Regions from separate parts of the Brevibacillus sp. HD3.3A genome, predicted to be linked through region 1. Evidence: riboswitches for the same ligand, from Rfam matches in the RefSeq annotation. Region 1 holds a riboswitch; each other region holds the start of a gene.
What was found. Region 1 has a riboswitch for lysine ahead of dapD (2,3,4,5-tetrahydropyridine-2,6-dicarboxylate N-acetyltransferase). Riboswitches for the same ligand answer to the same signal wherever they lie in the genome.

Region 1 (9,582 bases):
CCAGAGCCATGGACTCTGTCGAGAACGTGCGAATCGTCCCTTCCAGCCGCGCCTTCTCGGCGATGATGTTTTGCTTGGTTCCGCCCTCCAGCTTGCCGATGGTCACGACAGCGGAATCGAGCGGGTCGATGTTGCGCGAAATGATGGACTGTAGCTGCGTCACCAGATGGCTCCCGGCAACTACCATGTCATTTGCTTTGTGCGGGAACGCCGCATGTCCGCCTTTTCCGACCAAATCGATGTACAATTCGGACGTGTTCGCAAACAAAATGCCCGGCTTTGTAGCAATATGCCCCACAGGGTACTCGGGAGCGATATGCAGGGCAAAAATGCAGTCGGGCCGCCAGAGCGCAAACTCTTCGCTCTCCATCATCGGCAGGGCGCCGCCTGGCCCTTCTTCCGCCGGCTGAAACAGGAACAGCAGGTGATCTGCGATCGGCTGCTGCACAAAATGCGTCAGCAGCCCGAGAGCAATCGCCATGTGCATGTCGTGTCCGCACGCATGCATATACCCTTCATGCAACGAGCGAAACGGATAGGACGTCTCCTCTGCAATCGGCAAGCCGTCCATGTCAGTCCGCCAGGCAATCGTCCGCTTCGGATTGGTTCCGGCAACCTTGACCAAAATCCCGGTGCGCCACGTCTTGATCTCCAGCCGATCTTGCGGAAGCTTCTCTAGGTAATCGAGCAAATACTTTTGCGTTTTTACCTCTTGAAAGCCCGGCTCGGGAATTTGGTGCAGATCGCGGCGAATTTGGGTAAACAAAGATGTCGTCATCGCTTACGCCTCCCCTTTTGCCCCTTGAAGCTCAGCCAGTTCCGCTGCAAAGCTTTCCAGGAAACGGTCTACGTCTTCCTTGGTCAAAGTGAGCGGCGGCAGCAAGCGAACAATCGTTTTTTGCGTCACATCCACGAGAACTCCCCGATCCAGCATGGCTTGCTGCAAGCGGCTGACCTCTTCGGGAGCAGCACTGAGCGGGATTCCCACCATCATGCCTTTGCCGCGCAGCGCCTGAAGCTGTTCCGGGAGGCGCTCACGCAGTGCTTCCAGTCCAGCCCACAGGTAGGCAATCACTTCGTCTACGCTCGCTGCAAATGCGGGATCGAGCAGTTCGTCCAGCACGACATTGCCCAAAGCAGCCGAAAGCGGAGACGGCGCAAAAGTCGTGCCGTGATCTCCCGGCTTGAACTGGTTCATCAGCTTCGTCCCGGCAATGACGCCACCGAGCGGAAGTCCGCCGCCTACTCCTTTGGCAAACAGGATCAAATCTGGCGTCACGCCTGCGTGCTCGTAGGCAAACAGTTTTCCCGTCCGTCCCATGCCTGTCTGGATTTCATCCATGGCAAACAGCATGCCTTCCTCTTGGCAAATGGTCGCCACCTCGCGCAAAAAGTCTACAGACAAAGGCACGACACCCCCGGAGCCAAGAACAGGCTCCATCAGGACGGCTGCTGGCTTTGCCTCGCGACAGATGGCGCGCAATCCGGCTGTGTCCTCCGGATCAAGCTCGTACACGGGAAAATCCGGCTGCGGAAAATCTTGATAGACGTGCGCTTGCCTGGTCAGCCGAACGGCGCCCAGCGTCCTGCCGTGAAAACTGTTGCGCAGGACGACGATCCCTTCGCGTCCCGCTCCGTCGGTCTTCGTCCATTTGTGAATCATTTTGATCGCGGACTCGGTCGCCTCTGCGCCGGAATTGGTGAAGAACACTTTTCCCGGGATCGTCTGCTCGACCAGCCGCTTGGCCAACAGGATCGCCGGCTGGTTCAAAAATACGTTGGAAATGTGCAGGAAACGTTCTCCCTGATCGCGCAGCGCCTGAACAATCCCCGGGTGGGAGTGGCCCAGCACATTGACTGCCAGGCCCGTAAACAGGTCCAAATACTTGTTGCCCGCTGTATCGTACAGGTAGTTTCCTTCCCCTTTGGCGATCGCGATAGGCAAACGTTTATAAGAAGAGACGATGTATTGTTCGTCGAGCGTACGCCAGTCCATGTGAGCTCTCTCCCCTACAGCTGACGTAGCTCCTGCTTGATCTCCGTCTTGGAGCGAGTTTTGTCGTCGATTTGTTTGATGACACGAGCAGGTGTGCCCGCAACAACCACGTATGGCGGCACATCCTCAATCACGACCGCGCCTGCTGCTACGACCGCGCCTTTTCCTACGCGAACGCCTTCGAGGATAACCGCATTGGCACCGATCACGACATCGTCTTCGACAACAACCGGCTGTGCGGAAGGCGGCTCAATAACGCCTGCAATGACAGAACCAGCGCCGATGTGGCAATTTTTCCCGATTGTACCGCGTCCACCTACAACCACGTTCATGTCGATCATCGTGCCTTCGCCAATTACCGCGCCAATATTGATCGAAGCTCCCATCATGATCACCGCGTTGTTTCCGATGGTAACCTGGTCACGGATGATCGCGCCCGGCTCGATGCGAGCCTGGATGCCTTTTGTATCGAGCAATGGAATCGCGGAATTGCGGCGGTCGCTTTCTACCACGTAGTCCTCGATTTTGTCGGCGTTTGCAGCCAAAACAGGCTCGATCTCTTTCCACTCGCCAAAGACGACGCCAGTAGAGCCAGTGATGAACGTTTTTGCGCTGGCACCGAAGTCAATGCCCTCCAGATTGCCTTTCACGTATACTTTCACAGGTGTTTTCTTTTCGCTTTTTTGAATAAACGCGATAATTTCATTTGCATCCATCATGTTCACAGGTAAATCCTCCTTTTTGGTCAAAACCTTGCCTTGTTTAAATTGACTAAAAAAAGCAATGAGTGCATTCGCTATCTCATTGCTTTCCAAACTGCCCAAGCAAATCGTAAATAGCGCTCCACAAGAAGACAATCGTCTTTTGTGACAGGATGTTCATTGTTCATGAGCCACCCCAGCCGCTGCTGTTCGAGGGGAACAACAACCGCTTCGGCGCTTTAGCCTTTCCTCCTTTTCCCGCCCCCCGGCAGATGACGAAAAGATGTACTATTCTTCGGCGCACCTCTATTTAGACTTCCAATATTATAATTTCATTTAACTCTACCAAAATCATTCCCATGTGGCAACAGCTTTATAGAAAGAAAAAAAATCATTGACAACGAGAATCATTTTCATTATCTTATTTTTGTGAGAATGATTTTCATTATCTTATTTGGAGGGTTTCAACCTTATGAGCCGCATTTTGATGGTTTACGCAAGCATGACTGGAAACACACAAGAGATTGCTGAAGCGATTGCTGAGGGTATTCGATCCACAGGAAAAGAGCTGGAGATAAAAGAAGTGATGGACGCAACAGCCAAGGAACTTGAGGACTACGATGGCATCCTGCTCGGCGCTTACACTTGGGGCGACGGCGATCTTCCGGACGAGTGCCTGGACTTCTACGAAGAGATGGACGACATCGATCTGACTGGCAAAAAAGTAGTCGCATTCGGTTCCTGCGATTCCGCTTACGAGCACGTTGGCGCTGCCGTAGATACTCTCTTGAAAAAAGCGAGCGAGCGCGGTGCGGAAACACCACTTGAAGGCTTGAAAATCGAGCTGTCCCCTACAGCGAAAGAAGTGGAAACCTGCAAGGCGTTTGGCGTTTCTTTCTCCGAATTGCTGGGCTAAGACCAGAAGGCCGCTGAAAAGAAAAAGCCTTTCCACTTAAATCAAGTCATGGTACAATGTCGATCCGACTTTTTCCAGGGAGGATTGATATCATGACGCTACATACAGAAACGGTCTATCTGCGACCTCTGGGCATGGACGACGCAGCCGAGCTTCTTGAGCTTCGGCTGCGTAATCATGCTTTTTTGCAACCTTTTGAACCGATTCGGTCGTCTTCCTTTTTGACGCTCACGGGCCAACAGGAACAAATCGCCCAGGCGGAAAAAGACTTTGCCGCTGGCACAGGCTACGCTTTTGGCGTCTTTCTGCGCGAAACGGACGACATGATCGGCCGTGTTGCCCTGTCAAACGTCGTACGCGGCGCCTGGCAAAACGCAACCATCGGTTACTTCATGGATCAAAGCTGCAACCAAAAAGGCTACACGACAGCCGCCGTCAGGCTCGCTCTCGCTTTCGCCTTTCAAGAAGCCGGTTTGCACCGCGTGCAAGCCGCTGTCATGCCTCGCAATACGGCCTCTATTCGCGTTTTGGAGAAAAACGGTTTTCGCAAGGAAGGGTTGTCCTTGCACTACTTGCAGATCAACGGCGTGTGGGAAGATCATCTGATTTTCGCGCTGACAGCCGAAGACCTGGCTTAATCACGCTGCGCTGTTTCTTGTGCCCGCAATCGCTCCAGGATTCGCCGCTTGCGGTAAAGCATTCTCCCCGCTTCGGCGACATCCTGTACGGTTGAACGATTCAAGTACGCTCCGAACAAAATACCCGCAATCGGTACCAGCTGAAACAGCTTTTTCCACCCGAAATTTTCGGTGTACGTCACGACGACCTCCCGCCAGCCTTGCAATTGCGCGATGACGTCTTTCTGCGCAGCTGGCTCGTCAAACCGGGAAAGCTCAGCCAAAATCGCTTTTTTCCCGACAATATCCGAGGAAGCAAATTGAAGACACTTGACCACGAACAGGCGCTCTCGCTTTTCTTCTGGCCGATATCCGTAGCAGAGGGCCATTTCTTGCAATACTTTCAACGAGGTGCCCAAAAGCAACGGAATGTCGATAGCCAATGTAAAAATTCCGCCGATCCCCGTCGTCGCACCTTGCACCGTGGCAAAAGTCGCCCGCGACTCTTTCAGATTAAGAGCCACTTCATCCATGAGCACAAGCGGCGCTCCTGCGACCTCTTCTGCTCGCGGCTGCCTCGAACCGGATTGCTCCTGCTCAAGCCGCTGAGCGAACTTGCTGTAAATCGCCGCATCCGAAACGAGATACGTCCCTCCCGTTTCAAGAAATGCCGCCATCTCGTCTACTGCCGTTCCCAGCTTATCCCTGACGAAATTGGGCGTTATTTTATCCAGCCAGACGAAAGGAAGCCTGCCCAGCTTTTCCCAAAACCACAAGTCGTTTTGATCTTTCTCCCATGCTTCTACCGCTGCCAGCTCCTGCTGCAAATATGCTCTCGACTCCATCTGTCCCAATCCCTCCCACACCTTTCCGCTCTTCTGTTTCTATTGCTCGCCGCGCTTTTGCTTCCATAAACACTGATTGCGAAGCAGCTGTTTGATATGCTCCCGCAACTGCTCAGGCGTGGAAAAGCGTACAAATTCCTTACTGTCTGTTACGATTCCCAGCTTCAAATGTTTCACTTGCTCCCCTTCGATGCAAAAACCGAACTGTTTCAGAATGGCGATCTGTTCACTGGTCATCTCGCTTGCCCTCCCCTTTGAGCACTTTTCCCAACAAAAACCCCCCTGCCAATTGCAAGGGGGACGTTTGCTTATTTCACTTCTACTTTCAGAGACATGGTTTCATTTCGTTCCTGGACGTTCAAGTCTTTCACGTATTTTTTGTCTTTTAGCACAAGCGAGCAAGTCTTGTACGTAAGATGGTTGGTCACCTTGATTGTGTAGACGCCTGCTTTTCCGTCGTTGTCCTCGATAATTTGCCGCAAATCGAGGGATGACATTCCCTCATCTTCGTATTCATCATCCGGGTCTGACTCGAAAAGCGCGATTTCCTGTCCTTCATAAAACACTTGAACCGTGTTGTCGGATGAAATCGTCGCTCCAACAGTCGTCTGATTGGAGCCAACTGGCGTCTCTCCGTACGTCCAGACGAGGTTCGGCATGTAGTAAGCCGTGCCGTTGCGCCCCGTTCCATCCCGCAGCTTTTTGTTTCCGCTGCGTTTTGCGTACGTAGCTTTTAGCCGCAGCTCTCTGTCATTGTCCAGCTCTGCCAAGGAATTGACTGAAATGGTCTGCCCGTCGCGATATTCCTTGCCGCGATTGTTGATCAACAGCAGCGGCGATTGGGTAGGAGCCAAGCCTGATTCATCCTTGTCGCAGGCGGGGACAGCCGGGATTGGCCGGACATCTTCAATTACTTGAATATAGCCGCACCACGACTGGCGAGGCTCCCGCTTGCTGTAATAGTTCACCTTGAGCCGGCCTGGCTTGTAGCTGGACAGCAGGAGCGCTGTATGATCCCAGTTCAGCTTCGATTCATCCACCACCACGTTGTCAACGGCCCAGAAGCCCGGCCCTTCGTCGTCTGACGCTTCACTGCCATGCTCCACATGCTCCGCCGCTGTCGCCAGCCAGATCACATGTACAGGTCTTTGGTAAAGCTTCACGGTAATATCGGACGAGGACAAATTTTCCCGCTCGACCATCATCGAGGATTGCGCATTTTGCTGCATCAGCACATCCATCGTCGCAGTTGCACTCGCTGAATCACACGAGTTGGGCGCACCGGGAACCTGAATTTTTACTTCCGTTGCTGAGCTGCCCCAGATGTTGTCAGGATTGGTTGTCTGATTCGGCTCAAAAGTGACCGTCATCGTCATTCCCGCCATCATTTCCGGAATCGCCACCTCGAAATGCTGGGAGTCGGTCAAAGTCTGTCCTGTCCCATTCGCCGACCAGCGTCCGGCAACGGGAGAATACAGCGGAACCACTCCCGGAGCCGCAGGGGCAGAGATTTGCTGGCCTTGCGAGAGCTTTTGACCATTGGCGTCCGTTCCCATGTACAGTTCCGCCATGCCGACGCGAATATTTGTCGTCCAGATGCTCATGCTCATGTCATCGGGAGTGAACACGAGATCGTATTCTCCATTTGCCAGCGTTCCCGTCGCAAAAACGGTTCCCGGTACCGCTTTAAGCTCGGCACCTGTTGCTTTGTTGGTCATTTTCCACGTTCCCGGAACCGTGCTGGCAAAATTCGTAGAGCCCATCATGCCGAAAATAACTGTCTGACGGCCGGCTGGAACTTCCTCGCCCTCAGCCTTCTCCCCTTCAAAAACGCTCGGGTAGTTTTGCGCTTCTACTTGAAAGCGCACATGCACGGTGCTTTTCTGCCCTTTGGCATCTGATACGACAAACGTGAGTGTATGCAGGCCAGCCGTCAATTTGGCAGCCGGAATGGAAAAGCGGGGAACTTGCCAACGGAACGTGCTTTGCGAAGACTGCTGTTCGGCCTGGTACTCCGGCATGGCAACACCGTCAAGCATCACCTCGCTTTTATTGAGGTTCGTGCCGCTACCATACGTCGTTTGCAGCAGGTCGATATCGAGAGGAGTATCTGGCGGAAGGATAAATTCGTCATTTTTTACCCAGTTCCACCCTCCTGAATCCTGGCCAGCCACTTGATAGTCGTTAAAGATAATCATATTGTGAACAGGCTGCGAAACGGGCTTTGCTACTTGGCTGTTTTTCTTCATAGATGTTGCAGCCCCTGCTCCCATGGCTGGCGGAGCCGATACTCCCGACAAAAAGGTGCCAGTAGCCAGACACACAAGAAGTGCTTTTACAACCCATTTTTTCACGGAATATTCTCTACCTTTCTTTGCATTCGCTGTAGTGTTTCCACTCGTCTTTCTTCGACAAAATGAGCCTAGTTTCCTGTGCCGTTTGAAAAAATTCCGCGCCATGCACATAGGTAAAAACTATTCGTTTGATCATTTTTATAGATTTGATTTATACCTATAAAACTGGTAAAACAAGAGAAAAGGAGGGAGACAGATGAGTCTCACGAATCAATGGAATGCCAAGCTCTACGATGACAAGATGAGTTTTGTGTCCGCTTATGGCAAAGGACTTTTGGAGTGGCTTTCCCCCGTGCCCGGCGAAAACATTCTCGATGTAGGCTGCGGCACCGGGGATTTGAGCGCGCAACTGGTAGAGGCTGGCGCCAAGGTGACAGGCATCGACTTTTCCGCAAGCATGATCGAGACAGCCAAACAAAAATATCCACAGATTGCCTTTTCCGTAGCCGATGCCCACTCCTATCAATCAAACGAGCTGTATGACGCTGTTTTTTCCAATGCGGCGCTGCACTGGATGAAAAAGCCGCAGGAAGTGATTCAGTCTGTCTGGCAGCTGCTCGTTCCCGGCGGACGCTTCGTTGCCGAGCTTGGCGGAAAAGGCAACTGCGAATACATCCTCCAAGCTTTGCGGATCGCATTGAGTCGGCACAATATTTCGGCAGATGAGCGCTCTCCCTGGTATTTTCCAAGCATCGGCGAGTACACTGCCCTTTTGGAAAAGCAGGGCTTCCGCGTCACACTGGCCTCCCACTTCGACAGACCAACCACCCTGCCAGATGGCGATCAGGGATTACAGCATTGGCTGGATTCCTTTTGCAGCCCTTTTTTCGCGGGACTGTCCGCGCAAGCGAGGACGGACATCCGCGAAGAGGTGACGGAGCTGCTGCGCCCGGCGCTTTTCCACGCTGGCAGCTGGGTCATGGACTACAAGCGACTGCGCTTCATCGCCCGCAAGGAAGCCACGCCAACCTCTTTGCAGCCGGATGCCAGCCGATGAAGCGAATTGCCTGCTTGCACGCGCACCATTCGAATATTGCGCTTTTAGCCGATGCCTTCGCCGCGCTCGACGTCGAACTTGTTCATTTCGTCGATCCGGGCATTCTTTTGCAAAGCACAGGAGCTGTTGCCCTTGCAATTGAGCAGGCGCACGCGAAACTGCGCGACCATTTGCAGTGGATGAGTCAATGTTCGGCAGACGCCGTGATCATCACCTGCACCCAGTACGCTTCTTACCTAACCCCAGAAGACGAGGCCAGCTTCGCGGTTCCCATTTTCACCATAGACGGCCCGCTTCTTCAGGAGCTGTCGCTTGATCCCGGTGCGAAGCTGCTTTTGTTCAGCAACCCGGCCACAGTCGAGCCGACCATGAACCGCTTGCGGAGCTACGCGCAAGCAGCCGGGAGCGATCCCGCAATCGAGCTTCACATCATCGAAAATTCGTTTGACCTGCTGATGGCAAACAGACAAGAAGCATACTGCGCCAAAATAAAGGAAGCGCTCCATCACCTTCAACTTGCCCGCCCTGGTATAGCCTTGGCAGCGGCGCAGCTGTCCATGGGTCCGGCAGTTGAGCAGTTCAGCCGCGAGACAGGCCAGCTGGTGGCTCATCCTTTGAAAAGCTTGACCTCAAACGTCTGCGAGAGACTTTCATTGACCCGCTATCGCTAAAAAAGACAACAGCCAACGCGATCCGTTTGCAAGACGGGTACACAAGGCTGTTGTCTTTTCTCGTTGCATGCTCGTGCTGTAATTCTTACATGCCTTCCGGATTCATCATCAATACTTCTTCGCCTTCATTCAGGCCATTGACAATCTCTACAAAGTCCGCGCCTTCCAGTCCGATCTCAATTTCTTTCGGTGTCGGCTCTCCAGACGACGGGTCTTTGACCATGACGGTTGCATGTCCTGCTTCCATGACCTCAACGGCATTCAGCGGCAATCGCTTCACGTTGTCTTTTTGCCCGACGTAAATATCGCAATCACCCGTCATGCCGTGCTTCATATCGGCAGCCTCGCTCAACTCCACCTTGACGGCGAAGCGAACAGACTTGTCCTCTTTTGTCCCTTCTTTCGGAAGCTCGGTGACTTTCCCTTTGAACGGCTTGTTGCCAAAAGCATTCAAGTAAACATCTACGCTTTGGCCGAGCTTGATC
Region 2 (9,582 bases), 2.3 Mb from region 1:
AGACTTGCGCACGATCGTGAAAGAAGTCGTACGAAAAACGAGCGGAAAAGTGGACTTGTCCGAAGCGAAAGTCGTCATCTCCGGCGGGCGCGGCGTGAAGAGCGCGGAAGGCTTCCAGCCGCTGTACGATTTGGCTGAGGTGCTGGGAGCGGCTGTAGGGGCATCCCGCGGCGCTTGCGACGCCGACTACTGCGACTACTCCATGCAGATCGGGCAAACCGGAAAAGTCGTCACACCTGACCTGTATATCGCGTGCGGAATTTCCGGGGCGATCCAGCACTTGGCCGGGATGTCCAGCTCCAAAGTGATCGTTGCGATCAACAAAGACCCGGAAGCACCTATTTTCCAGGTGGCCGATTACGGCATCGTGGGCGACCTGTTCGAAGTGCTCCCGCTGCTGACTGCCGAGTTCAAAAAAGTGTTGGTGTAAGGCGAAAGAAACAATTGTCACACATGGAAGCGTCCCACTCCCGGGGCGCTTTTTTTGTTCCAAACCCTTACCTTATTCTGTTCTCGGTTGTTATAATAAATGAATAGGAGAGGTGAGCGTCATGAGTGAAGAGCTGTTGCAACAACTGGTTCACATGGTGGCGGAGAACAATCGGCTCATCAAAGACGTGCAGCAGGAGCTGCGGGAGTTCAAGGCTGAGATGTATGAGTTCAAAACGGAGATGTACGCATTTCGCGACGAAATGTACGAGTTCCGCGATGATGCTACCCAGCGCCTGGAGCGTTTGGAGCGGCAAGACAAGCTGATCGAAGCTGACATCGGTTTGATGCACAAAAAGGTGAGCGACCATGAACGGGAGATCAACCGCATCAAGCAAGTCGGTCAATAAATCGAATGGTCAACAATAAGGGAGCGGCACTCTGGATAGACTATAGCGTGAAGTGCGCACAAAGTGCGGGGCGCCGTAGTCATTTTTGTTTTTGGATGATATACTGTAGGAGCGTCTGAACCCTTGTTTTAGTAATTGACTTTTCGAGGAGGTAACTTTCCATGGCAATCGTAAATGCAACTGACCAAAACTTTTCCCAGGAAGTAGAGCAAGGCGGTACTGTCCTGGTTGACTTCTGGGCTCCTTGGTGCGGCCCTTGCAAAATGATCGCTCCTGTCCTGGAGCAAATCGACGGAGAAGTGGGCTCCAAGCTCAAAATCGTCAAAGTAAACGTTGACGACAACCCGGATTCCGCAGGCCGTTTTGGCGTTATGTCCATCCCGACCTTGATCGTCTTCAAAGATGGTCAGCCTGTAGACAAAGTGATCGGCTTCCAACCAAAAGAAGCCCTCATGGCAACCGTAGGCAAACACCTGTAAGCATAAACGACCAGACAGCATGAGAAGCGGCGCTCCAATGCCGCTTTTCTCATGTCTGCAGGGATGCTGTCTTTTTGCTTCCTTATAATAGAAAGCGTTTTCACGAACGATCAAACTGTCGCTGGCAATGAGAAGCGGCAGTTTTTTTGCTTGGGCTGCGATTATGCCGGAGCTACGTTTTCTAATCCGCCGAATCATGATACTATGAGCATAGAACGTACATTCTTATTGCAGGAATGATAAGGGAAGGAAGTCATTTGATGCCAAGCAAATTGACGAAAGAGCAAAGCGACTATCTCGTGTCGAAAATACAGCGGTTTTTCGCTGAACAACGCTCGGAAAACCTGGGCAATCTGGAAACGGAAGAGATGATCGAGTTCTTTTCCAAAGAACTGGGGCCGTTTTTTTACAATCAGGGAGTACAGGATAGCCGCAAGCTTTTGCTGGAACGGATGAGCGCACTGGAAGACGAGCTGTACGTCCTGGAGCAGCCCGTCATGAAAAAGCGATAGCAGATGAAAGAACGAGGGAGGGAGCAGCCATGAACCGTTCGTTGAAAGATAAGCTGGCTGTGCTGCCAGAAAAACCCGGCTGCTACCTGATGAAAAATGCAAGCGGGGAAATTATTTACGTCGGAAAGGCTAAAGTGCTGAAAAACCGCGTACGCTCCTACTTTACGGGTAGCCATAACGGGAAGACGCAGCTTTTGGTCAGCGAGATCGTCGATTTTGAGTACATTGTGGTAGCCTCGGCGATTGAGGCGCTGCTGTTGGAGTGCAACCTGATCAAAAAGCATGACCCCCGCTACAACGTCATGCTGCGCGATGACAAGACGTATCCGTACATCAAAATCACGAATGAAGAACAGCCTCGTCTGGAGATTACTCGCAAGGTGCTGAAGGACAAAGCCAAATATTTTGGCCCGTATCCAAACGCTGGTGATGCTTCCGAGGTGAAGAAGCTGCTGGACCGGCTCTATCCTTTGCGCAAATGCCGCAACATGCCCAAACAGGTTTGCTTGTACTACCATTTGGGCCAATGTCTTGCTCCCTGTGTGTACGAGGTTTCGGCAGAGGAAAACCAGCGACTGGTTGACGAGATTAGCCGATTCCTCGACGGCGGTCATGATCAGATGAAGCAGAGCCTGACCGAGAAAATGCTACAGGCGGCAGAAGCGATGGAGTTCGAGCGGGCCAAGGAACTGCGGGATCAGATCAAGAGCATTGAAGCGGTGATGGAAAAGCAGAAGATCACGTTTACCGACACGGTAGACCGCGACATTATCGGCTTTGCGGTAGAAAAGGGCTGGATGTGCATTCAAATTTTTTACATGCGCCAGGGCAAAATGATCGAGCGGCAGACGACCTCTTTTCCATACTATGGCGGCGAAAGCGAAGACTTCATGTCGTACGTCACCCAGTTTTACTACGACAAGCAAAACGCGCTGCCAAAAGAAATTTTGCTGCCGGAGGAAAGCGAGCCGGAGCTGCTTAGCGAATGGCTCGGGGTCAAAGTATTGACACCGAAGCGGAGCAAAAAGCGCGAGCTGGTCGAGATGGCCTGTGAAAACGCGCGCATTGCCCTCCAGGAGAAGTTCGCGCTGATGTCCAAAGATGATGCGAGGACGATTCAGGCTGTGCACAATTTGGGGCACGTGCTGGGGATTGGCGTTCCCCACCGGATCGAGGCGTTCGACAACTCCAACATTCAGGGAACAGAGCCGGTGTCTGCGATGATCGTGTTTACAGACGGTCGTCCGGACAAAAAGGAGTACCGCAAGTTCAAGATCAAGACGGTCGAAGGCCCCGACGATTACGGGTCCATGCGCGAAGTTGTCCGCAGACGCTATTCGCGGTTGCTGAAGGAAAACCAGCCATTGCCGGACTTGATCGTCATCGACGGAGGCAAAGGCCAAATCAGCGCTGCCATGGACGTCCTGGAGAACGAATTGGGGCTGTACATTCCGGTCTGCGGCTTGGCGAAGGATGAAAAGCACAAAACGGCGCAGCTGATGTACGGCGATCCGCCAGAACCCGTGAATCTGAAGCGGGACAGCTATGAGTTTTATTTGCTACAGCGCATTCAGGACGAGGTTCACCGTTTTGCGATCACGTTCCACAGACAGTCACGGACGAAAACGATGCTCTCCTCCCAACTGGATGAAATTCCGGGCATCGGCGAGAAGCGGCGCAAGCTGTTGTTTACCCATTTTGGCTCGCTGAAAAAAATGCGCGAAGCGACTGTGGAGGATTTCCGGCAGCTTGGGATCGGCGACAAGCTGGCCCGAGAGATCATCACTCATTTGCGCAAGCTGGAATCGTAACGGTTTTGCAAAAAGCGATTGAACCGCTCGGATTCCCATGATATAATGCGTTTCAAACAGAATAGTTAGCCTCACTTCCATTTATGGAGTGAGGTAGAGGCGCGAAAACCATGAGTACCACCCTGAGATCGGGTATCTGTGAAGGGAACGGGAAAGGGGGATTCGCCGAAGTGTGGAGAAAAACCCGTTTGTCTCCATGCTGGGTCTGCATTGAACAAGTGCAGGACTGTCATCTGGCTCTTGACCGGCGCCAGATGGAGAGCTATCTCACGGTGTGTCGATGTGAGCGGTGACAGGGATTTGCCTTGTCATGTGCTGCCATGGACCGCGTGTAATTGGGAGGGAGGAACCGGTATGTCGAAACAGTAGGCAGCGGCAGGTACTTATTCCTTGTCGGTGCCTTTTTTATACAGACTTTTTCCAGTAAAAATAGAGAGATTCATAAAACGGCAGCAAAAGATACATTCTACAATCATTGGATATGAGAAAAGGGAGCGAAGCCGCATGGGGTTGATCGTGCAGAAATACGGAGGCACCTCTGTAGGGACCATTGAGCGAATTTTACGAGTTGCAGATCGAATTGCCAGTTACAAAGAAGAAGGGCACGATGTGGTGGTCGTCGTATCTGCGATGGGCAAATCTACAGACGTATTGGTAGATATGGCCAAACAGATCAGCGCCTACCCGTCCGAGCGAGAGCTGGATATGTTGCTGACCACGGGGGAGCAAGTATCTATCGCCTTGCTTGCAATGGCCTTGCACACGAAAGGCTACGATGCGATTTCTTTGACAGGCTGGCAGGCTGGAATCACGACGGAAGCGATTCATGGCCGGGCGCGAATCAAACAAATTGATTCTGAGCGCATCCAGGCAGAAATAAGCCGCGGACGTGTTGTGATCGTAGCAGGTTTTCAAGGTCTCAGCGACGAAGGAGAAATTACGACGCTCGGCCGGGGTGGTTCGGATACATCGGCAGTTACGCTGGCCGCCAGCTTGAATGCAGACAAATGCGAGATTTTCACGGATGTGTCCGGTGTGTACACAGCCGATCCGCGGATGGTGCCAGCGGCAAGCAAGCTGGACACGATCTCGTACGACGAGATGCTTGAACTCGCGAATCTCGGAGCGGGAGTTCTTCACCCGCGCTCGGTGGAGGCAGCGAAGAAATACAAAGTACGGCTGGTCGTCCGCTCCAGCTTTACTGCCGAAGAAGGTACGTACGTTGAGGAGGTTGCCAACATGGAAACAGGAAGAGTAGTAAGTGGAGTCGCGCATGACGAGGATGTAGCAAAAGTCACGGTTGTCGGTATGCCTGCGAAGGTTGGGACTCTTTCCCGCCTGTTCAATACGCTGGCGGACAATCAGGTGAACGTCGACATCATTATTCAAAGCTCCTATGACGCAGCAGTGACGAATATTTCCTTCACGGTTGCTGCGGATGACTTGAAAAAGGCATTGGACACGTTGGAAAACCACAAAGCAGAGCTTGGCTTCGAAAAAGTCGATTACGAGCAAAACCTGACCAAAGTGTCCATCGTAGGCTCCGGCATGGTCAACAATCCGGGAGTGGCTGCCGAGATGTTCCGCGTTTTGGCAGAAAAAGAAATTTCTATTAAAATGGTTTCAACTTCAGACATCAAAGTTTCTTGCGTCATTCCTGCCGGGCAGACTGAGCTTGCTGTCCGCAGCCTGCACTCGGCATACGGACTCGATGTGGAAGAGACAGCAGTGGTGCACGGAATCTAGGCAGCGAATGCTCCCTCGCCTGTAGGCAGAGGGGGCATCTTTTTGACCTGACAAGACACGCCAGTCCTGACAATTATTGCGCTGCGAATGGTTGGCATGAAGGATCACTTTGGAGTATGGGCGCGTATCATGATCGTAGAACGGCTCTCGACCTCCAGCCGGGCAAAGGTGTCTTTTCCTTTCCATTGCTCAATGCTGCCAGCAATGATGCCTGCTTCGAGCGACAGGGAGCGGCTGAGGCGTTCCGGTGTTTGGTAGTTGTGGATCGTATGGGTGAGTTTGTAGACGATGGTTTCGGCAGACTCTTCCAAAAGATCAAGCTGTCCCAATCCGAGGCGAATAAAAGGCATAATCGGACCTGTGGAAGACTGGATGGGGATTTTTCGCCCGAGGTCTTTTCCCAGCCAGTACAAAATTGGACTCTCGCTGTCTCCGAGCAGGCTGTTCGTCAATGTCTCGCGTAGCAGATGGTAGCCGAGGTAGGGCATGTTCATTCTTTCCGCTACGGGAATCGTTTGCGGCGGCAACAGTGCTGCCAGCTGATCGGTTTGGTTCATGGCGCTTCCCTCCTGTTTGTAAGAGAGTATGAGAGAAGCCCGGACTCTATGACCGATTCATAGAAAAAATAGTGAAATTGAACAAAGTTATTCTATCAATGTATTTAGTCTATTGATTGTCTTGACGCTCTCTGTCGACAAGAGTACAATTGGATTTGGTCAAAGTTTTGCCCAACTTTTTTTCGTATTTTGACACATTCCGACAAAGTTAGGCGTGAGAGGTTCTAACGGCTTTTTGGCATGTCTAATAGGGTAGGCAATGGGTTAGGATATGGGAGAAAGGTCCATAAAAGAGCGCTACATACACTGAAAGGGGGACCATTGTATGGCGAAAGGCCATAGCTTTCTCAGTCACAAGCTGCACTCACTTCTTGGTTTGTTTCCGATCGGGCTCTTCCTGCTGTTTCACTTGACAGCCAACTATCAAGCGACCCACGGAGCAGAAGCGTTCAACCAGACTGTTGGTCTGATTGAAAAAGTTCCACTTCTCTTGATCGTTGAATTCGTTTTCATCTACATCCCGATCCTGTTCCACGCTATTTACGGTCTCTACATCGCATTCCAGGCAAAACAAAACGTGGGGAACTTCAGTTACTTCAGAAACCAAATGTTTCTGTGGCAACGCCTGACAGGAGTCATTACCCTCATTTTCATTGTTTGGCATGTGTGGTCGACACGTATCCCGAAAGCGATGGGTGTAACCGTAAATTTTGACATGATGGCTGACATTCTTAGCAGCCCAGCAATGATCGTATTCTACACAATTGGGATTATCAGTACGGTTTTCCACTTCTCCAACGGAATCTGGTCGTTCCTGGTTCACTGGGGAATTACAGTTGGACCACGTTCCCAACGAATTGCAACATACTTCACTATGGTCGTATTCGTAGTTGTAACCTTCATCGGATTGCGTGCGATGTCGGCTTTCATTCTGTAGGGATAGGGGGACTCAATCATGGCAAAAGGTAAACTGATCATTGTCGGTGGTGGTTTGGCCGGCTTGATGGCTACCATCAAAGCAGCAGAAAAAGGCGTTCCCGTCCAGCTGTTCTCCCTGGTTCCGGTAAAACGTTCCCACTCTGTATGTGCACAGGGCGGTATCAACGGCGCGGTAAATACCAAAGGGGAAGGCGACTCCACTTGGGAGCACTTTGACGATACAGTATACGGCGGAGACTTCTTGGCAAACCAACCGCCTGTAAAAGCAATGTGTGATGCAGCACCTGGAATTATTTACATGCTTGACCGTATGGGCGTTATGTTCAACCGTACAGCAGAAGGTCTTCTGGACTTCCGTCGTTTTGGAGGAACCAAGCACCACCGTACTGCGTTTGCAGGCGCGACTACCGGTCAACAATTGCTGTACGCTTTGGACGAGCAAGTACGCCGTTATGAAGCAGAAGGTCTTGTAACCAAGTACGAATATTGGGATTTCCTCGGAGCCGTTTTGGACGATACAGGAACCTGTCGCGGGATTACCGCGCAAAATATGCGTTCCGGTGAAATTCAATCCTTCCGTGCAGATGCTGTCATTCTGGCAACAGGCGGACCTGGTATCATCTTTGGTAAATCGACCAACTCGATCATCAACACGGGTACAGCAGCGTCTGCGGCTTACCAGCAAGGCGTTATCTACTCCAATGGTGAGATGATCCAGATTCACCCGACAGCGATTCCTGGCGACGACAAACTGCGTCTGATGTCTGAATCTGCGCGCGGTGAAGGCGGACGTGTATGGACATACAGAGACGGTAAACCTTGGTACTTCCTGGAGGATAAATATCCTGCATACGGAAACCTGGTGCCGCGCGATATCGCGACTCGCGAAATCTTCTCTGTCTGCGTAGACATGAAACTGGGTGTCAACGGCGAGAACATGGTATACCTCGACCTGTCCCACAAAGATCCAAAAGAGCTGGATGTAAAACTGGGCGGTATTATCGAGATTTACGAAAAATTCGTTGGGGATGACCCACGCAAAGTACCAATGAAGATTTTCCCTGCGGTTCACTACTCCATGGGCGGTATGTGGGTAGATTACAACCAGATGACCAACATTCCTGGTCTGTTTGCAGCGGGTGAGTGCGATTACTCCCAGCACGGCGCAAACCGTTTGGGTGCAAACTCCCTGTTGTCCGCGATCTACGGCGGTATGGTTGCCGGTCCGAAAGCTATCGAGTACATCAAAGGCTTGAACCAATCTTCGGACGACCTGTCTTCTACTCTCTTTGACAGCTACACAAGCAAAGAGCAGGCGAAATACGACGGCATCTTGAAAATGGACGGAACAGAAAATGCTTACCTGATCCACAAAGAGCTTGGCGAGTGGATGACAGACAACGTAACGGTAGTTCGCTACAACGACCGTCTGGAAAAAACAGATGCCAAGATTCAAGAGTTGATGGAGCGTTACAAAAAAATCAACATCAACGATACAAACAAATGGAGCAACTCCGGTGCTTCCTTTACCCGTCACCTGTGGAACATGCTGGTTCTCTCCCGCGCGATCACAATCGGTGCGCTCATGCGTAACGAAAGCCGCGGTGCTCACTACAAACCAGACTTCCCAGAGCGTGATGACGAGAACTTCATGAAGACAACCATGGCGAAGTACAACCCGGAAACAACTGCGCCAGAGATTTACTATGAAGACATCGATGTTTCGTTGATTGCACCACGGAAACGTGACTATACGTCTGACAAGAAGCACTAAAAGAGGAGGAAACTGATCATGGCAGAAAAATTGATTCACCTGATTATTACCCGCCAAGATAGCCCTGACAGCACTCCATACAAGGAAGAGTTCAGAATCCCGTACCGCCCTGGTATGAACGTCATTAGTGCACTGATGGAGATTCAACGCAATCCGGTCAATGCACAAGGCCAGAAAACCGCTCCGGTAAACTGGGAATCGAACTGCTTGGAAGAAGTATGTGGTGCGTGCTCGATGGTGATCAACGGTAGACCACGCCAAGCTTGCTCGGCGCTGGTAGACAAATTGGAGCAGCCGATTCGTCTGGAACCAATGAGCACATTCCCTGTACAACGTGACTTGTCGATTGACCGCAGCCGCATGTTCGATGCGCTGAAACGCGTAAAAGCGTGGGTTCCAATCGATGGTACGCACGATCTGGGACCAGGTCCACGCATGCCGGAAGTTGAGCGCCAATGGGCGTACGAGCTGTCCAAATGCATGACGTGCGGTGTTTGCCTGGAGGCTTGCCCGAACGTGAACTCGAAAGCCGAGTTCATTGGACCGTTCGCAATCTCGCAAGTTCGTCTGTTCAACCAGCATCCAACTGGTATGATGAACAAGCATGAGCGTCTGGAAGCACTGATGGAGGATGGCGGTATCGGCGATTGCGGTAACTCGCAAAACTGCGTGCAAGCTTGTCCAAAAGGCATCCCGCTCACCACTTCGATCGCTCACATGAACAAAGAAACAGTCAAACATGCTGTGAAGAAGTTCTTCTTCTCCTAAGCTGTTGTCAAAAGAAAAGGCGTGCGCCGGTTACCCGGAATGCACGCCTTTTTGTCTTGCTTCCTGGACAGCCGCAACTGCCAGTTTTTCAAACATGTACACGAACTGCTCCCATTCCTCATCCGTGAAATGAGCAAACAGTTGCTTCAACGCCTCC
Region 3 (9,582 bases), 2.9 Mb from region 1:
TATCTCTCTTTCGGGGAATGACGTCTGACAGGAGCCAATCCTTGATCGCCGCTACCGTTTGCTGCCACTGCTCCTGCGGAGTGATGGCAGCAGGCTGGTCGCCTTCCTGCGCGCCATAGCTGCCGACCTGCGCGTGATTGCCGCCCTCGATTGTCATGAATACCGCATTCTCTGGCAAAAATGCCTTGCTGGCCGCAAACTTTTCCCGATTCACCACGCCATCCCGCGATCCGAGCAAGGACAAGACGGGTATTTCCGCTTTTTGCAAATCTCCCCGTTTGTCCGGATAGGCTCCCAAAAAGAAGACGCCATCGATCCGATCGAGGTGTTGGACCGCAAACCGGGCTGCCATGGCTCCGCCCAAAGAGTGCCCGCCGATCACAAACGATTGCTTGGGATATGCTTTCAACACTTGATTGGCTCGCTCGACATCGCTGATAGCCAAATTCAGCGGCATTCTCGCTACGAATACCCGATATCCGGAACCAGCCAAAGCTCGTGCCAGCGGTGCATAGCTCTCCGATTTGACCAAAGCACCTGGATACAGGATCAGCCCTGGCTCCCGGGCTTCCCCGCCTTCAAAAGCAATCCAGTCCCCCGTATCGATAACGGTGATGCCTTCCCCGCCCTGCATCGCATCTTTGGCAGCCTGATCGTGCTGGTAAGGACGCAAATACCAGATCGCCGTACACGCTCCTACAAGCAAAAGCAAAACCAGTGCCCTGCGCCATATTTTCCGTTTGCGACTCATCCCGCCACCTCGCTTCCGGTCCCTTGTTACCTGCTTCTTATTATGCCTCCATTTTCCTTTCCATGTACGTCATTTGCATTTGCGGATTCGCGGGCTACACATACTGAAAGCATGACGCTTCCCATGCCGCGAAACGTTTGCTACAGCGATGGCAGCGACAGCAGATCGTGGGCTTCTCCCTGCTCTTTTGCCCAGACATGAAAAAAGGCGCAGTCTGTTTCTCTGCCCCTTTTCCTTCGCTCATTTTTTCTCCTTTTGCCGCTCCCGAAAACGGCGTACCTTCATCAGATTGCCGCACATTTTATCGTCGCACCAGCGCCGCACCCGGTTCCGGCTTTCATCGTAGAACACCCAGCGGCAGTCCTCGTTGTCGCAAATCTTGATCCGCTCCAGATGGGACGGAAGCAACAGCGTGGCAAAAGACCCGGCGATCCGCGCCATGACCAGTGGCCATCCTTCAATCGCGCTATGCCATTCCTGCGCATAAGTTGCTTCCTCTTCACCAGGCACGACGCGAACGTAAAACGGAGCTTTTGCCAGCGTCTCGTTCAGTTGCTCCAACTCCTCTTGCAGCAATGCCTCCCCGCTGACCACCTTTTCCAAAAGCATTCGCATATACTCGCGAAATTGCACAAGAACAGCGACGGTTTCCTCGTCAAGCGGCAGCGGTGCCTGCAATTGGTGCTCTTGCAAAAACCATTCCTGCCATTCCCGCTTTGCCAGGCGATTTTCCTTGCGGCCTGTCCCGCGCCAGTCACGCCAATCGCTGTTTAAAAAATCGATGCATAGCCATTGCACACTTCTCTTCCCCCATCTATTTTCGCTTCTTGTAGGTAACACCAACATATGGTAAGATCATCTTGTAACCACCAAAATTCATTTTGAACGTTACAAACTTCTTCTTATTGCCATTATAGCGCTTCACCAATCTGTTTGACAGACGAGGAGGAAACACATGAATCGGATGGAATTGCTTGTTCATGAATGGGAGTGCACGTATGACAAAGAAGATTGGTATCCGCCGCTCAAGCACGCCCTGGATGGCGTGACCGTGGCCCAAGCCAGCTGGCGTCCCGAAGGAGAGGCAGCGAACACGATCTGGGAAAATCTCAGTCATCTGCTCTATTTCAAAGAGCGTTTGCTGCACCGTCTATCCGGTACGGATTTTCCTGGTACGGCTGAGACGAACGATGACACCTTCCAACCATCCGGAGCGCCAGACGACGAAGCAGCTTGGCAAGCGGCGGTGCAGCGCATGGAAGAAGTACATCGCGGCATTCATGAAAAGCTCCGCTCCCTTTCCGGCGATGCATTCGATCAGCCGCTGCCCACCATCTCCATCGGGCAAAGCGTGATGAGCATCATTTTGCACGACGCTTTTCATACGGGACAAATCGTGCAAATCCGCAAGCTGCAAGGCTCCTGGCCTGCGCGCAGGTCATTTTTGTAGCCCTTGCTCCCACTCTAGCAATATTTTGCAGCACAACTTTTTTCATTGATTAATAACGATCAATCTTATATAGTTGATAAATAAATCAACTTCATACATGTTATCCTCATCTTTCACGGTGAGGGTAGAGGTCGCGGCTTTTATGTCATCCTGTACGAGATTCAGAAGAAATCTATGACTCCAGGAAAGGGAAAAGCCGCCGAAGCTCATATCGCATCTCTGTGCGCGTGGGCTGGGGCTGTACCCGAAAGGGACAGAACTGTCACGTTTGCTTGCCGGGCAAACGTGGTGTGCTATCTTCAGTGAAGGCTTGGTGGGGATTGGATGATACCGCCCTATGCCGTTTTTTGGCTATTGGCGGTTTTTTCGTTTCCGACCGACCTTCTCAAAATCTTCGAAAGGTCGTGCAAGCATCTTATGTCACAGAATCAACTGCAACGTGGTTTGAAAGCCCGCCACCTGACGATGATCGCCATCGGCGGCTCCATCGGTACGGGCTTGTTCCTGGCGAGTGGAGGCTCGATTCACGAAGCCGGACCAGGGGGCGCTTTGGTCGCCTACATCGCTATCAGTATCATGGTTTACTTTTTGATGACCAGTCTTGGGGAAATGGCCGCCTTCATGCCTGTATCCGGCTCCTTTTCCACCTACGCCACCAGATTCGTCGACCCGTCACTCGGCTTCGCGCTTGGCTGGAATTACTGGTACAACTGGGCAATTACGATTGCGGTCGAACTGTCAGCCGCAGCTCTCATTATGAAATACTGGTTCCCGGATACTCCCGCCATTTTGTGGAGTGCCTTGTTCCTCGTCCTTATGTTTGCTCTTAATCTGTTGTCTGTCAAAGGCTACGGCGAATCCGAATACTGGTTTGCCTTGATTAAAGTAGTCACCGTCGTCGTCTTTATCATCATTGGTATTTTGATGATCTTCGGCATTATGGGTGGCGAAGCAGTCGGCTTCCAAAACTTCACCAAAGGCGATGCACCGTTCAATGGCGGCTTCATGGCGCTTCTCGGCGTCTTCATGATTGCCGGGTTCTCGTTCCAGGGAACCGAGCTTGTAGGGGTGGCCGCTGGTGAGAGCGAAGACCCTGCGCGCAATATCCCGAAAGCGATCCGCCAGATTTTTTGGCGCATCTTGCTCTTCTACATTTTCGCAATCTTGATTATCGGGTTGCTCGTTCCTTACGACAATCCGAATCTGATCAGCGGTGATATTACCGATATTGCCATCAGCCCGTTCACGATCGTCTTTGAAAAAGCCGGCTTTGCCTTCGCCGCCTCTGTGATGAATGCGGTCATCCTCACCTCCGTGCTGTCTGCCGGCAACTCCGGCATGTACGCATCCACCCGCATGCTGTGGGTGCTGGCGAAGGAAGGAAAAGCGCCAAAATGGTTTGCCAAAGTCACTCGCAACGGCGTCCCGATCAATTCCTTGATCATGACGGCTGCCATTGGTGCGCTGGCGTTTCTGTCTTCCCTGTTTGGAGATGGCGAGGTGTACGTATGGCTTCTGAACGCATCCGGCATGTCCGGGTTTATCGCTTGGCTCGGCATTGCCATCAGCCATTACCGCTTCCGCAAAGCGTACCTGGCCCAAGGCCGCGACCTGCGTGAGCTGCCATACCGGGCGAAGCTGTTCCCGTTTGGCCCGATTTTCGCCTTTATCATTTGCTGCGTCGTCATTGTCGGCCAAAACTACTCGGCGTTTATCGGCGGCGAGATTGACTGGAACGGCGTGTTCGTCTCCTATGTTGGCTTGCCGCTGTTTTTGATCGTCTGGCTTGTCTACAAGTATACGAAAAAGAGCAAGCTTGTTCCGCTCCATAAAGTAGATTTCAGCATGGACGAAAAATAAATAGCTTTGCCAAACAAGTCATTGCAGGCTCCCTCACGTCGAGGGAGCTTTTTCTTTGTTTCATTTTATTTTTCCGATCAACTTTCTTATGATTACATATTGACGAATGTAGACTGGAAATATATACTGTTCATGAAAATTTGATAATGAGAATCGTTATCGACAAACTCTTTTCCTATTCCCAAGGAGGCCCCATAATGAAGTCCAGGTTATCGAAGCATCTCTACAGCACTACACTGGTTGCCGCGCTTCTTGCAGGCAATACTCATTTGGCTATGGCCGCTCCTGCAGTCGTTGCAGCCGCAGAACAAACCCAGACCGCTCCTCTGTCTCTTCACGGTGCGATCGAGCAAGCATTGAAAACCAGCATCGATCTTGAGCTGCTGCAAATAGATTACGATGTTACGGAATATGAAACGCTCTATACGCTGCGAGAAAAAGCGGCCATCCAGCTCGAAAACGTCAATACGCTCGATGATGCCAAGAAAAAATACGAAGACGCTGCCAAAGCGAGAAAAGACCTGGCGCTTAGCGAAGTCACTTTGAAAACCTCAAAAAACAATTTGCAGTTGCAAGTGCAAAAAGCGTATTTTGAAGTCTCTTCTCTGGAAGAAAAGATCAAGCTGCAAAAGCAAAGCATCCAACGCCAATACTGGTCGGAGAACGACGAAGCGAAAGAAAAGCTGTCCGCTCTGGAAACCAGCTACAAGCAGGCATTGGCCAAACTCAACGATCTGCTGAACGAAAAAAAGGACAAGTCCTGGCGCTTCGAAACCCGCGAGCTGTCCGCACCGCTTGTTGCCACTCTGGAAGAAGCCAAAGCGCAAGCCTACAAAAAGCGGCCTGACATGATGAAAGCTGTCGCCGAGAAAGATTTTGCCGAAGTCAAAGTTAACTACACGAAAGATTACACGCCCATCAGCACCTATAAAGGCAAAGTAGCCGTCAAGCAATTGCGCAAGTCCGACCTGGTGCTGGAACGACTGAAGCAAAAAGTCGATCAAGAAGTAGCCGACTCTTTCGAAAAGGTCGCCGCGGCGAAAAAAGCATTGGCTGAGAGCGTCCTTGCCAAAAACGAAGCAGCCAAGCAATACCAGCAAGCTTTGTCGGATTACACGAGTCAAAAAGCAGCCTTGAAAGACTTGATCGAAAAAGAAGCAAGCCTGTTTGCAGCAGAAACCAAAGCATCTGAATCGCTCTATCAATACAACCTTGCTGTCAGCACATTGGATCAATCGATCGGTTTCTAATATTTCGCTTCACGTAATATTTTTTCGTCATTTTCCCTCCTTTTTATCTGATGAATTAGGCAGCAAGCTCCAGACTGCCTTTTATATAGATCAGCGGCTCTCTCCTCTTTACTTTTGACCAAGCTCATAGCAAGAAAGGCGTCCGCTATCTGGATGCCTTTCTTGCTGCACGCTGCCTTTACACAAAATTTGTAAATTATTTAAACTCTTTGATTGATAAATGATGTTTTCTATCATTCCAACTCTCGATTTCGTATTGACGAACATCAGGTTGGAAATATATACTGTTCATGAAAATTGATAATGATTATCGTTTTCATTACTCGTGAAATGAAGGAGGCTTTGTAAATGAAGTCCCGGTTGTCCAAACATCTTTACAGCACCACACTGGTCACTGCTCTTTTTGTCGGCAGCTCGCACCTGGCTCTGGCAGCCCCTCTCGCAGCGGCGGTGGAACAAACAGCAGTAGCTCCCCTCTCTCTCGATCACGCTGTTGAGCAAGCATTGAAAAACAGTGTTGACCTGGAACTGGCGAGACTCGATTACGAAACCACTCGCTATGAGTCTCTCCTGACCCTTCGAGACACAGCGGCAATCAAAAAGGATGACGTCAATTCGCTGAGTGAAGCTTCTGACAAGTACGGAGATGAAGCTGAAGCGAAAAAAGATTTGCTCGTCGGTGAAGCTTCCTTTGCCACCAAGCAAAACGCTCTGCGCCTCGATGTCCAAAAAGCATATTTTGAAGTTCGCGCCCTGGAAGAAAAAATCAAGGTGCAAAAGAAAAGCATCCAGCGCCAATACTGGGCCGATGACAATGACGCCAAAGACAAGCTGTCCGCTCTGGAAAGCAGCTACAAGGAAGCATTGGCCAAGCTCAACGGCTTGCTGAATGAAAAACAGGACAAAGAGTGGTTGCTGCAAACGAGCGCACTGACCTCTGCCCCGCTGAATACAGTGGAAGAAGCTCTTGCTCTGGCCTACCAAAAACGCCCTGACATGATCGAAGCCGAAGCGAAAAGAGAGTACGCCCAAATCAAAGCCGATTTTACGGCAGAATACTCCGCGGGAAGCACATATAAAGGAAGAATCGCGCGCAACGACCTGCGCAAAGAAGAGCTGCTGCTGCAAAGCCTCAAACAAAAAGTGAGTCTGGAAGTCAGCGATTCCTACGAAAAAGCGGCAGCTGCCAAAGCTGCACTGACAGCAAGCAACGCTGCCAAAGAAGAAGCTGCCAAACAATACGAACAAACTCTTTACGATTACGCCAACAATAAAAAAGGCTCTTTGAATGACCTGATCGACAAAGAAGCAGAATTATTCGAATCCGAAACCAAAGCTGCCGACGCTCTTTATCAATACAATCTGGCTGTAAGCGCCTTGAATCAATCTGTTGGTTTCTAAAACTTCGCAATACGAAATAATAATTTCATTTTTTCCTATACGACCATTCCCATTGTTGTAACAGGCTGCTCCTATCAACCAGCCGCCTTTTCTACCATATACATGCATACCATTTTCGGTCGCAGCCAATTGCGGCCACTCCCATACGAGCAAGGCTTCATTCAGAAGATGAAGCCTTGCTTTTCATATGGGGCAAGCTTTCTTTCGTGAAGCGAATCCATTCGCGCGTCGCATACGAGAGATAGGCGTTTTTGCGCCAAATCATCCCGAGGTGCCATCGGATCGTCGGATTGACCAGCGCAAGACTGTGAAAACGGCGCGGGTCCAGCTCCCGGCAGATCGTTTGGGGCAGCAAGGTAATCCCGACATTGGCTGCCACCATTTCCGAGAGAAAGTCCCACTGAGAGCTTTTGTACATGACCGCAGGGTGAAAGCCGACTCGCACGCACTCGTCAATAATCCGGTTGTGCAAGGAAAAGTCTTCGTGAAACAGCAAAAAGCGCTCCTGCGCAAGCTCGATCAGCGATACCTCCTGCTGCTCGGCCAATGGATGAGTCGGGTGAACCACGACGCGAATCTGCTCGTTGACGAACGAGTACGACTCAAAAAGCGCTTCATCTGTCGGCAGCAAAACGACACCGCTGTCCAGCATCCCCGATGCGACATCTGCCTCCACTTTTTTCGAACCGACTTCCAGCAGCTCCAACTCGATCCCCGGATACTGCTCGCAAAACTTCCCGATGACTTTTGGAAAAAAGCTCGCTCCTACCATCGGCGGCAGCCCGATGCGAATTTTTCCGCGCTTTAGCTCCATCAAATCTGCCAACCTGATTTTCATATTCTCGAACGATTTCACCATGACTTCCGCCTGGGAGAACAAAACCCATCCCGCATCGGTCAACGTGATGCGCTTTCCGACCCGCTCAAACAGCTCTACGCCAATTTCCTCCTCCAGATTGCGCACCATCTTGCTGATCGTCGGCTGGGTAATATACAGCGACTCTGCCGCCTTGGTGAAGCTGCTATGCCGCGCTACCTCCAAAAAGTATTGCAAATGGCGAATGTCCATCCGCTCTTCGCTCCGTTTCTTCTATAGATAAGATGAATGTTACTCATTCTATATATGCATTTTACCTATGAAAAAAGCTGATGTACACTTTTCCCAAAGGGAGAGGACCATCATGAAAAGACTGATTATCATTGCGGGGCAAGTAGCATTTTTCATTCTCATGTCTGTTTTGATGAACCTGCTTGTTTCTGCGCTCGGCTGGAAAATCCCCGGCAGCATCCTGGGGATGTTTGTTGTGTTTTTCTTGCTCCAGGCCAAAATTTTGCGGCTGGAATGGATTGAAACCGGAGCCGCATGGCTTTTGGCAGAGCTGCTGTTGTTTTTTATTCCGCCGTCTGTCGGCATTGTCTCGTACCAAAGCCTGATGCTGCATGAAGGGCTGCAAATTGTTCTGATTATCGTGATCGGCACTGCGTTCGTCATGGTCTGCAGCGGCTTGATCGCCCAAAGCATCTCGAAGCGGAAGGGGCATACACGCTCATGATGACCGGACTGATTGGCTTTTTGCTGACTATCGTCATTTATTTGACGGCCAAACGGCTTTATCGCTATAGACCGATTATGCTCTTTTCGCCTATCTTGTTCACACCGCTTCTGCTGGTTGTCCTGCTGCTGTGCGCCCAAATCCCTTACGCTGATTACAACGAAGGGGGAAAATGGCTGGCGTACATGCTCCAGCCTGCGACTATCGCCTTTGCTGTGCCACTCTACAAGCACTATCCTTTATTGAAGAAACACGCGGCACAAATCATGATCAGTGTCGTGTCCGGCTCGGCGGTGGCCGTCATCTCCTCCGCTGTGCTCGCTTTGCTTTTGCATACCGATCAGCAAGTGCTCTACAGCCTTTTGCCGCGTTCCATCACGACGCCAATCGCCATGAACGTATCGCAAATGATCGGGGGCGTTCCTTCGATTACCGCCGTGCTCGTCTTGATGACCGGAGTGCTCGGTTCCATCATCGGGCCGTACATTATTGCTTACTTGCGGATTTCCGATGATATCGCGCGCGGTGTCCTGCTGGGCACAAGTGCGCACGGCGCAGGGACGTCCAAGGCGTTTGAAATCAGTCCGATCTCAGGCACTGTCTCCAGTATTTCCATGATCGTAGCTGCGCTTGTCACACAGCTCGTCGCCACGATCGTCATGTCGTCATAAATTTATCCGAAAAAGCAATGCTGCTGCATAAAAAAGAGGACAGCGCTACTGGCACTGTCCTCTTTGCTGTTTTCCTCGCCTGCCCTACTGCAATCGTCCCATCAGGCGCTCCATCCGATCCAGCGCCTTTTTCAACTGCTCCATGGACGTCGCATACGAGCAGCGAATGTGGCCTTGTCCGCTCTCGCCAAACACGTCTCCCGGCACGACTGCCACTTTCTCCTCCATGAGCAGCTTTTCGGCAAACTCGGCGGAACTAAGTCCTGTTGCCGCCACAGACGGGAAGGCGTAAAACGCTCCATCCGGTTCATGGCACGTAAGTCCGATCTGGCGGAAGCCATCGACTACGTAATTACGGCGCTGACGGTAACTCTCGATCATTCGCTCCATATCCGCGCGGCCATGGCGCAACGCTTCGAGTGCAGCCATCTGGGCCATCGTCGGCGCACACAGCATCGTGTACTGGTGAATTTTCAGCATGCCCGCGAGCAGATCAGGTGTGGCACACACGTAGCCGAGCCGCCAGCCTGTCATGGCAAACGCTTTGGAAAAGCCGGAAATCAGGATCGTCCGCTCTTTCATTCCCGGCAGAGCCGCGATGCTGTCATGCATGCGTCCGTACGTCAGCTCTGCATAAATCTCGTCG

Region 2: it holds a riboswitch for lysine, as region 1 does, so the genes downstream of both, HP435_RS08520 (aspartate kinase) here and dapD (2,3,4,5-tetrahydropyridine-2,6-dicarboxylate N-acetyltransferase) in region 1, are expected to answer to the same signal.
Region 3: it holds a riboswitch for lysine, as region 1 does, so the genes downstream of both, HP435_RS05765 (amino acid permease) here and dapD (2,3,4,5-tetrahydropyridine-2,6-dicarboxylate N-acetyltransferase) in region 1, are expected to answer to the same signal.

What each region holds. Positions count from the first base shown of each region.
Region 1 covers NZ_CP085874.1:4,002,454-4,012,035, forward strand. Annotated here, with positions in the region: gene HP435_RS18500 (N-acetyldiaminopimelate deacetylase) at 1-778, opposite strand, end outside; gene HP435_RS18505 (aspartate aminotransferase family protein) at 782-1,996, opposite strand; gene dapD (2,3,4,5-tetrahydropyridine-2,6-dicarboxylate N-acetyltransferase) at 2,011-2,721, opposite strand; lysine riboswitch at 2,825-3,014, opposite strand; gene HP435_RS18515 (flavodoxin) at 3,170-3,613, shown strand; gene HP435_RS18520 (GNAT family N-acetyltransferase) at 3,706-4,251, shown strand; gene HP435_RS18525 (EcsC family protein) at 4,248-5,075, opposite strand; gene HP435_RS18530 (hypothetical protein) at 5,115-5,312, opposite strand; gene HP435_RS18535 (hypothetical protein) at 5,384-7,429, opposite strand; gene HP435_RS18540 (class I SAM-dependent methyltransferase) at 7,626-8,426, shown strand; gene HP435_RS18545 (hypothetical protein) at 8,423-9,097, shown strand; gene HP435_RS18550 (HlyD family secretion protein) at 9,183-9,582, opposite strand, start outside.
Region 2 covers NZ_CP085874.1:1,740,892-1,750,473, forward strand. Annotated here, with positions in the region: gene HP435_RS08495 (electron transfer flavoprotein subunit alpha/FixB family protein) at 1-430, shown strand, start outside; gene HP435_RS08500 (hypothetical protein) at 552-839, shown strand; gene trxA (thioredoxin) at 1,001-1,318, shown strand; gene HP435_RS08510 (DUF2164 domain-containing protein) at 1,579-1,830, shown strand; gene uvrC (excinuclease ABC subunit UvrC) at 1,860-3,641, shown strand; lysine riboswitch at 3,728-3,914, shown strand; gene HP435_RS08520 (aspartate kinase) at 4,146-5,387, shown strand; gene HP435_RS08525 (DUF2507 domain-containing protein) at 5,492-5,944, opposite strand; gene HP435_RS08530 (succinate dehydrogenase cytochrome b558 subunit) at 6,270-6,881, shown strand; gene sdhA (succinate dehydrogenase flavoprotein subunit) at 6,900-8,657, shown strand; gene sdhB (succinate dehydrogenase iron-sulfur subunit) at 8,676-9,425, shown strand; gene HP435_RS08545 (MarR family winged helix-turn-helix transcriptional regulator) at 9,456-9,582, opposite strand, start outside.
Region 3 covers NZ_CP085874.1:1,120,798-1,130,379, reverse strand. Annotated here, with positions in the region: gene HP435_RS05780 (alpha/beta fold hydrolase) at 1-751, opposite strand, end outside; gene HP435_RS05785 (hypothetical protein) at 1-28, shown strand, start outside; gene HP435_RS05775 (CGNR zinc finger domain-containing protein) at 992-1,549, opposite strand; gene HP435_RS05770 (DinB family protein) at 1,707-2,201, shown strand; lysine riboswitch at 2,319-2,505, shown strand; gene HP435_RS05765 (amino acid permease) at 2,619-4,061, shown strand; gene HP435_RS05760 (TolC family protein) at 4,259-5,311, shown strand; gene HP435_RS05755 (TolC family protein) at 5,660-6,712, shown strand; gene HP435_RS05750 (cidABC operon transcriptional activator CidR) at 6,870-7,781, opposite strand; gene HP435_RS05745 (CidA/LrgA family protein) at 7,894-8,265, shown strand; gene HP435_RS05740 (LrgB family protein) at 8,262-8,936, shown strand; gene HP435_RS05735 (aminotransferase) at 9,021-9,582, opposite strand, start outside.